One region of the Shinella sp. R2-11 genome, then DNA from elsewhere that is predicted to be linked to it. Evidence: predicted binding sites of a transcription regulator. Region 1 holds the regulator's gene; each other region holds the start of a gene.
The links. Region 1 encodes PhoB, which activates phosphate uptake and scavenging genes when phosphate is short. Its sites were predicted from a motif close to TGTCATNNANCTGTCAT; they were not measured.

Region 1 (2,198 bases):
ATCGTGACGCATTCCATGCAGCAGGCGGCCCGCGTCTCGCAGCGCACCGCCATGTTCCACCTCGGCAACCTCGTCGAGGAGAATGACACCGACAAGATGTTCACCAACCCGGACGACCAGCGCACGCAGGACTACATCATGGGCCGCTTCGGCTGACGCCATCGTCGCCGAAGCCCCGGACACCCGAGCGCATCAAGGATAAAGCCATGACATCGACCCATATCGTCTCGATCTATGACGAAGAACTGAAGTACCTCTCCCGCCGCATCTCCGAGATGGGCGGCACCGCCGAGCAGATGGTGTCCGATTCCGTCCGCGCCCTCGTCACCACGGATGCGGCGCTGGCCCAGAAGGTCATCTCGGAAGACATCATCCTCGACAATGCCGAGCGCCAGATCAACGAGAAGGCCATCGTCACCATCGCCAAGCGCCAGCCGATGGCGGCGGACCTGCGCGAGATCATGGGCGCCATCCGCATCGCCGCCGAGCTGGAACGCGTCGGCGACCTCGGCAAGAACACCGCCAAGCGCGTCATCGCCGTGCAGAGCTCGGGCATGCCGCGCAAGCTCGCCCGCGGCCTGGAGCACCTTGCCGAACTCGCCCTGATGCAGCTCAAGGAAGTGCTCGACGTCTACGCCACCCGCTCGGTCGACAAGGCGAAGGCCATCCGCGAGCGCGACGACGAGATCGACGCGATCTACACCTCGCTGTTCCGCGAGCTCCTCACCTACATGATGGAAGACCCGCGCAACATCACGCCCTGCACGCATCTCCTGTTCTGCGCCAAGAACATCGAGCGCATCGGCGACCATGCGACCAACATCGCCGAAACCATCTATTACATGGCCACCGGCTCGCAGCCGGAAGGCGAGCGTCCGAAGGACGATACCTCGACCTCCGTCGTCGCCGCCGACGTTGCCGACGCCTCCGAGTAAGCGAATAGGGTTCGACACATGGTGCCCAGAATAGCCGTCGTCGAAGACGAGGAGGCGCTCAGCGTCCTCCTGCGCTACAATCTCGAAGCCGAAGGTTTCGAGGTCGACACGATCCTCTCCGGCGACGAGGCCGAGATGCGCCTGCAGGAGCGCATGCCGGATCTCCTCATCCTCGACTGGATGCTGCCCGGCGTCTCCGGGATCGAGCTCTGCCGGCGCCTGCGCCAGAGGCCCGAGACCGAGCGCCTGCCGATCATCATGCTGACGGCGCGCGGCGAGGAGAGCGAGCGCGTGCGCGGCCTTGCCACCGGCGCGGACGACTATGTGGTGAAACCCTTCTCGACGCCGGAACTGGTCGCTCGCGTGCGCGCCATGCTGCGCAGGGCCAAGCCCGAGGTCGTCTCGACGGTGCTGCGCTGCGGCGATATCGAGCTCGACCGCGACACGCACCGCGTCCACCGCCGCACCCGCGAGGTCCGCCTCGGCCCGACGGAATTCCGCCTGCTGGAATTCCTGATGACCTCGCCCGGCCGCGTCTTCTCCCGCTCGCAGCTCCTCGACGGCGTCTGGGGCCACGACATCTATGTCGACGAGCGCACCGTCGACGTCCATGTCGGCCGCCTGCGCAAGGCGCTCAACTTCGCCAACATGCAGGATGTCATCCGCACGGTCCGCGGCGCCGGCTATTCGCTGGAAGCCTGACCGGACGACCTTCCTCCCAAGGACGGAAATGGGCCCTTCGGGGCCTGTTTGCGTTTGGAGGGCTTCCGGCCGGCATTTCTGACAGCCCGAAACCCTCTCCTTCGTCATGCTCGGGCCTGTCCCGGGCATCTATTTCCCGATGCGCTGGCAGATCCTCGGCACAAGGCCGAGGATGACGCTGACGGGGGGAGCGAGGGCCGTCAACAAAAAGGCCGGCGTTTCCGCCGGCCTCCTTTCTTCATCCTGTCGCCAGGTCTCAGAACTCTTCCCAGTCGTCCTGGGCGAGCGCCGTGTTGCCGGCGACCTGCGGGATGGCGCGGGCCGTGCTGCGCGGGGCTTGGTAGGCGGCGCGCTGCGGCTGGGCCTGCGGGCGCGTGGCCTGCTGGACCGGCTGCTGGGCGGCCATGGCGGCGGCGCCGGCGCGGAAGCGGGCGACGAGCGTCTTCAGCGTCTGCGCCTCGTCGTTGAGCGCCATCGAGGCGGCGGTGGTTTCCTCCACCATCGCGGCGTTCTGCTGCGTCACCTGGTCCATCTGGTTGACGGCCGCGTTGATCTCCTTGA
Region 2 (2,198 bases), on a different contig from region 1:
CTTGCGCTTGCGCAATTCCGGCCGCAAAACGCTGCCACCCTATCGGAATTGTTCAATGAAACGCAGGCTTCCATGAGCTTCGTCATCCGTACCGCCGCGCTCGGCGACATCGCCGCCTTCACCGAAATCTACCGCGAATCCGTGCTGAACGGCGTGGCGAGCTACGAGATCGATCCGCCGACGCTCGACGAGATGGAAGCGCGCTTCACGGCGATCACCGGCAAGGGCTATCCCTATATCGTGGCGGTGGAGCAGACCGGCCTCATCCTCGGCTATGCCTATGCGTCGGCCTTCCGCACGCGGCCGGCCTATCGCTGGCTGGTGGAGGACTCGGTCTATCTCGCGCCGGAAGCGCGCGGCAAGGGCGTCGGCAAGGCGCTGCTGGCCGAGCTCATCCGCCGCTGCACGGATCTCGGCTTCCGCCAGATGGTGGCGGTCATCGGCGGCGCGCATCCCGCCTCCATCGCCGTCCACAGCGCCGCCGGCTTCGCGCATTCGGGCCGCATGACGGCGACCGGCTTCAAGCACGGGCGCTGGCTGGACACGGTCTTCATGCAGCGCCCCCTCGGCGAGGGGGCGGAGACGGAGCCGTCGGCGACGGACTATCCGGGGACGATGGGGTAACATCGGAAGAGGGGCGTAGGGCAGACCGTAGCCTCCCTTCCATCATGCTCGGGCCCGGCCCGAGCATCCATGCCGCGAATGCCGCGCCGCATTGGTCCCCGAGTCAAACCCGCGGAGGATCCCATTGCAAATAGGCAAATGGGAAAGGTGCGCTCAGGTCTCGACGAGACGCAGCACCTTGTCGAAGACCTTCAGCACCTGGTTCAGCTCATGGCCGCGCTTCAGGATCATGCCCTGCTGGTTGACGACGCTGTAGGCGCCCTGCTTGGCGGCGAGCCTGGGGTTCTTCTCCACCCGGTAGAGCGGCATTTCGCCGGATCGCTTGAAGATCGAGAAGACGGCCTTGTCGCGCATATGGTCGATGGCATAGTCGCGCCATTCGCCTTCACCCACCATGCGGCCATAGACCCAGAGGATCGCATCGAGTTCGCGGCGGTGGAAGGTCACCGGCAGCGGATCCTTGCTGTTGCGGTATTCCTTGAGGTCGACCACGACACTGGACGCCTGCAAATCCGGCTGATCGGTCATCGAATCTCCGCACCTCGTCTGTGACGGCTGCGTGACAGTGTGCCTGAGCGGCGCCGAAATGCAAGCTGGATGGGGCGAAAGCGGCGATTTCGCAAAAATCCGTCCCGCCGCATTTCAGACAAACAGAAGCCCAAATTAAAAGAGAGAGTTCGCCCGTCGCGGCCCGTACCAGTCTGTTGCCTCAAGCAGGAAGCCGGTTCGGAACGGTGCGCGTCTGTCGAAGTTGCCCTGTATCCGTTGCCGGCAGCTTCGTCCCGGTCCGGTCCGTCTTTCTTCGAACCCTCAAGCCCCAGCCCCTCGAAGAAGCCGGACCGGACCTCCCCCGCGGGGGAGGGAAGAATTCACCGTGACGTCTCGTCGCCTGCCAGAACCGTCGCCCCGAGGATCGCGCCGGGCGTATCGGCCGTCTTCATGCGCTGGAGAAGCACGGCGCAGCCGCCGGGCTTTTCCTTCTTCTTCAGCATGTCGGCGGGAAGCACCAGATTGGTCTCCTTGCCCTCCCACATGCCGATCGTCTCCATGTCCGTCACGGCGTGCCAGTAATTGACGGTCTTGCCGCGGTTCTCGCCCTTGTCGATGTCGATCGTGCGCTCGCGCTCGAAATAGGCGATCACGATATTGGCCTTGCCATGGCCGGGGCCGACGCGGATGCGCAGCTCGTCGTTCTTCACCTCGACATTCACCGGCACGTCGAGCCCCTTGCCTTCCCTCGGCAGGGAATCGATGCGGGTGCGGATGCCGGAAAGGTCGGCGCCGTTGATATGCTCGCGGCCGTTCAGCACGGCCTGGGGCGTATAGACGCCGTTGCGGCCGAACATGCGGGCATAGGCATATTGCCGGGCGGTATTGTCCTTGGAGGCGAGCGTGTCCGCCCAGCCGAGATAGTTCCAGTAGTCGACATGGTAGGCGAGGGCGACGACCTTGCCCTCGCGCGCAAGCGTCTCGAGCGCCTTGTCGGCGGGCGGGCAGGAGGAGCAGCCCTGGCTGGTGAAAAGCTCGACGACGCCCTTCGGCGCGGTCGCTTCCTGTGCATGGGCGGTGCCGGC
Region 3 (2,198 bases), on a different contig from region 1:
GATGCGGCCGGGCTCGCTAGGCAAATAGCGGATCGGCGTCATCTCGTGGAAGGCGCGCCGCGCCCGCGCCTCATAGACCTTGATGTCCTTTTCCGGGTAGCGCCGGTCGCCCGAAAGATCGCTCGATGCCGACCAGTTGTTCAGCACCTCATGATCGTCCCACTGGAAGAAGGTCGGGCATTCCCTGTTAAAGGAAAGCAGGTGGTCGTCGAGGAGGTTGTATTTCCACTGACCGCGGAATTCCTCCAGCGTGCGCGCCACGTCGCGCTTCTCGTCGGTGACGATGCGGTTCTTCCAGACCCCGCCGTCGCGCAGCCTGATCTCGTCCGGGATCGGCCCGTCTGCATAGACCGTGTCGCCCGAATGGATGAAGAAATCCGGCTCGTGGCGCAGCATGGTCGAATAGGTCTTCATGCCGACATCGTCGATGCCCCAGCCCTGCCCCGCCGTATCGCCCGACCAGACGAACCGCACCGACCGCCTGCGCATCGGCGCGGTGCGGAAGCGTCCGACGGTGGGCTCGGAGACGAGGTGGCTGGAATAGGGATCGCCCGCCGTGAAGCGGTAGAAGATGTCCTGATCCGGCAGCAGCCCCTGCAGCATCGCCTTGACCGTATTGTCCGAGGCCGCCGTCGCCGTCTGCAGCGGCACCCGCATCGCGTCGATGAAGCTGTCGGTGGTCGCATATTCCAGCACCACCTCCGCCGGCCGGTCGACCCGCGCCCAGACGACGCCCGACGAGCAATCCACGTCGCCGGACTGGACGCCATGCGAGAAGGCGGGGCTGCCATGGCGCCGCGCATAATAGGGAACCGCCAGCGCCGAGGACGTCGCAAGCGCGCCGGCGCCCGCCGTCAGCAGAAACGAGCGCCGCGTCAGCACCTCGGGAACGATCGCCATGCCACCTCCGGCCCAGCCCGCGAAAAGACGGGCAGACCATGAGTCTCCGGCATGTCAGTCCGGTAACGGGACGATGACGTTTCACCCAAGCTTTGGTGACGGGAGGATGACGAGGGGTGTGTTCATGCGTGCCGCGCTCTATCCGGCCTATCCGCAGCCCGTTCCCCTCTCCTTCGTCATCGTCGGGCCTGACCCGACCATCCATGCTCGGGTGCCGCCGCGGATCCTCGGGTCAAGCCCGAGGATGACGTCGGTGGGGAGGCACGGTCACGGCAGAAGTCGTGTAAGGCAGAGCGAGCGCCAGGCGCCGGCTCAGGCCGCCAGCCCCTTCTTCTCCAGCATGGCCTCGGGGCTCGGCAGCTTGCCGCGGAAGGCCTTGTAGGCGTCCTCCGGGTCGACCGAGCCGCCGACGGAATAGATGTAGGTCTTCAGCCGCTCGGCCATGACCGGATTGAAGGCGTCGCCCGTTTCCGTGAAGGCGGAGAAGGCGTCGGCGTCGAGCACTTCCGACCACATGTAGGAATAGTAGCCGGCCGAATAGCCGTCGCCCGAGAAGACATGCTGGAAGTGCGGCGTCGCGTGGCGCATGACGATGGACGCCGGCAGGCCGATCGTCTCCAGCACCTCGCCCTGCACCGCCATCGGGTCCTCGACGGCGCCGCGCGTATGGAACGCCATGTCGACCAGCGCCGAGGAGGTGAACTCCACCGTCGCGAAGCCCGAATTGAAGGTGCGGGCGGCCAGCACCTTGTCGAGCAGCGCCTGCGGCATCGCCTCGCCCGTCCGGTAATGCACGGCATAGCGCGTCAGCACTTCCGGCACCGTCAGCCAGTGCTCGTAGAGCTGCGACGGCAATTCCACGAAATCGCGCGAGACGCCCGTGCCCGAGACGGAGGGATAGGTGACGTTGGAGAGCATCCCGTGCAGCGCATGGCCGAATTCGTGGAAGAGCGTGCGCGCATCGTCGAGCGACAGCAGCGCGGGCTTGCCTTCCGCCGGCTTTGCGAAATTGCAGACATTGTAGATGATCGGCAACTCCCCGACCGTGCCGTTCGGCAGCGGCAGGCGATGCTGGCTCTGGTAGGAGCTCATCCATGCGCCGGAACGCTTGGAGGAGCGGGCGAAATAATCGCCGAGGAACATGGCGACCAGCCTGTCCTCCCGGTCGCGGATCTCGAAGACCCGCACGTCGGGATGATAGACCGGCACGCCCTTCTGCTCGATGGCGCGGATGCCGAAGAGCCGCTCTGCAACGTCGAAGCAGGCCTCGATGACCTTTTCGAGCTGGAGATAGGGCT
Region 4 (2,198 bases), on a different contig from region 1:
CGGCCTCCTATGTCCGCTCGCGTGCCGTCGATTTCGGCATCGAGCCGCCGCGCTTCGACAAGACGGACATCCACGTGCACGTGCCGGAAGGCGCGACGCCCAAGGACGGCCCGTCGGCCGGTATCGCCATGGCGACCGCCATCGTCTCCATCATGACCGGCATCCCGGTCTCGAAGGATATCGCGATGACGGGCGAGGTGACGCTGCGCGGCCGGGTGCTGCCGATCGGCGGCCTCAAGGAAAAGCTGCTCGCGGCGCTTCGCGGCGGCATCAAGAAGGTGCTGATCCCGGAAGAGAACGCCAAGGACCTGGCGGATATTCCGGACAATGTGAAGAACAGCATGGAGATCGTCCCGGTCTCGCGCATGGGCGAGGTGATCGAGCATGCGCTCACCCGCAAGCCCGAGCCGATCGAGTGGGACGGCACGGTCGAGGCGGCCAAGGTGCCGCCCGTCGAATCGACCGAGGACGGCGCCGGAGCGGTCGCGCACTGAGCCTTCCGCCCGGGCAATTTGCCCGGCCATGACTGGAAAATGCCAAAAGACCGGCCCCTGGGCCGGTCTTTTTCGTCGAAAAGAGTGTGTAAACCCCGGATTCTCAGGCTTTTCGGGCGAAATATTCTTGCGGGGCGAAGGCCGATGCGTATTCTGCCCCCGACTTGTATGAGTCGTTTCAAACCGTAAGAAAGGGGTGGAAACATGAACAAGAATGAACTCGTATCCGCAGTGGCTGAGAAGTCCGGCCTCTCCAAGACGGACGCAGCATCTGCTGTCGACGCCGTTTTCGAGACGATCCAGGGCGAACTCAAGAACGGCGGCGACGTTCGTCTCGTCGGTTTCGGCAATTTCTCCGTATCGCGTCGTGAAGCTTCGAAGGGCCGCAACCTTTCGACGGGCGCCGAGATCGAGATCCCGGCTCGCAACGTGCCGAAGTTCTCGGCCGGCAAGGGCCTGAAGGACGCCGTCAACGGCTGATCTTCAGCCGCCGCATGATCCTCGCGTGCAAGCGCGCGGCCGGTCCTGCGGCAGCTAAAACGTTCTTCCGCGCCTTCGCGCGTCGTCACCGACGCGCGGCGCTGGAGGGCAGAGCGGTTATCCACTCCGCCGCCATCCTGGATTTCAGGATCTGGGGCCCGGTTCGTCCGGGCCCCTTTTTATTTGCGCGCAAGACGCATCGCCGCCGCCTCGACTGTCATCGCGCTGTAACAGGAAAGTCTCAGAACCGCCGGGTTCCTATTGACCGGATTCCGGAGGATTTCATGAAAACCCGTTCGCTCACCGCTGCGCTGGCAGCGGTCCTCGCCGCATCGGTGGCGCCTGCCGCTAGCGCCGAGCCCGTATTCAATCGCATTGCGTCCTTCGCCGTCGCCGACAACCTGCCGGAAGGCGCGGACAAGGCGACGCCGACCTCGTCCGAAATCATCGCCGCCTCCGAGGACGGCAACACGCTCGTCTATTCCGACAGCCCGAACAAGGCGATCGGCTTCATCGACATCACCGACGCCAGGGCGCCGAAGGCCGGCGGCACGGTCGCCTTCGAAGGCGAGCCGACCTCCGTGACCCTTGCGGCCGGCAAGGTGCTGGTCGCCGTCAATACGCGCGAGAGCTATGTGAAGCCCTCCGGCATCCTCGCCCAGGTCGACGTCGCCTCGAAGACGGTCGAGGCGACCTGCGATCTCGGCGGCCAGCCGGATTCGATCGCTCTCAACAAGGACAAGACGCTCGCCGCCATCGCCATCGAGAACGAGCGCGACGAAGAGGTCAATGACGGCGCCATCCCGCAGATGCCGGCCGGCGATCTGGTGCTGCTGTCGCTGAAGGACGGCGTCGTCGACTGCGGCTCGATCAGGCATGTGGCCCTGACCGGCCTCGCCGAAATCGCCGGGGAGGACCCCGAGCCCGAATTCGTCTCCTTCAACAGCCTCGACGAAGTCGCCGTCACCCTGCAGGAGAACAACCATATCGTCATCGTCGACGGCAGGACCGGCGCGGTGAAGAGCCATTTCTCCGCTGGCACCGTCAGCCTCGAAGGCGTCGACACCAGGAAGGACGGCGCGCTGAAGTTCACCGGCAAGGTCGAGGACGTCGCCCGTGAGCCCGACGCCGTGAAGTGGCTGGACGACGAACGCCTCGTCGTCGCCAATGAAGGCGACTGGAAGGGCGGTGCCCGCGGCTTCACCATCTTCGACAAGCAGGGCA

Region 2: the regulator PhoB is predicted to act here: its motif matches at 1,173-1,189, upstream of ACZ1A1_RS15055 (DUF2794 domain-containing protein).
Region 3: the regulator PhoB is predicted to act here: its motif matches at 996-1,012, upstream of ACZ1A1_RS14565 (alkaline phosphatase D family protein).
Region 4: the regulator PhoB is predicted to act here: its motif matches at 1,190-1,206, upstream of ACZ1A1_RS19790 (esterase-like activity of phytase family protein).

The regions. Positions count from the first base shown of each region.
Region 1 covers NZ_JBVAPC010000013.1:64,136-66,333, reverse strand. The annotation lists gene pstB (phosphate ABC transporter ATP-binding protein PstB) at 1-156, shown strand, start outside; gene phoU (phosphate signaling complex protein PhoU) at 207-935, shown strand; gene phoB (phosphate regulon transcriptional regulator PhoB) at 954-1,637, shown strand; gene ACZ1A1_RS23710 (methyl-accepting chemotaxis protein) at 1,894-2,198, opposite strand, start outside.
Region 2 covers NZ_JBVAPC010000005.1:169,671-171,868, reverse strand. The annotation lists gene ACZ1A1_RS15060 (GNAT family N-acetyltransferase) at 73-624, shown strand; gene ACZ1A1_RS15055 (DUF2794 domain-containing protein) at 778-1,152, opposite strand; gene ACZ1A1_RS15050 (DUF1223 domain-containing protein) at 1,494-2,198, opposite strand, start outside.
Region 3 covers NZ_JBVAPC010000005.1:70,925-73,122, forward strand. The annotation lists gene ACZ1A1_RS14565 (alkaline phosphatase D family protein) at 1-900, opposite strand, end outside; gene ACZ1A1_RS14570 (M3 family metallopeptidase) at 1,213-2,198, opposite strand, start outside.
Region 4 covers NZ_JBVAPC010000008.1:173,733-175,930, forward strand. The annotation lists gene lon (endopeptidase La) at 1-494, shown strand, start outside; gene hupB (DNA-binding protein HupB) at 699-974, shown strand; gene ACZ1A1_RS19790 (esterase-like activity of phytase family protein) at 1,259-2,198, shown strand, end outside.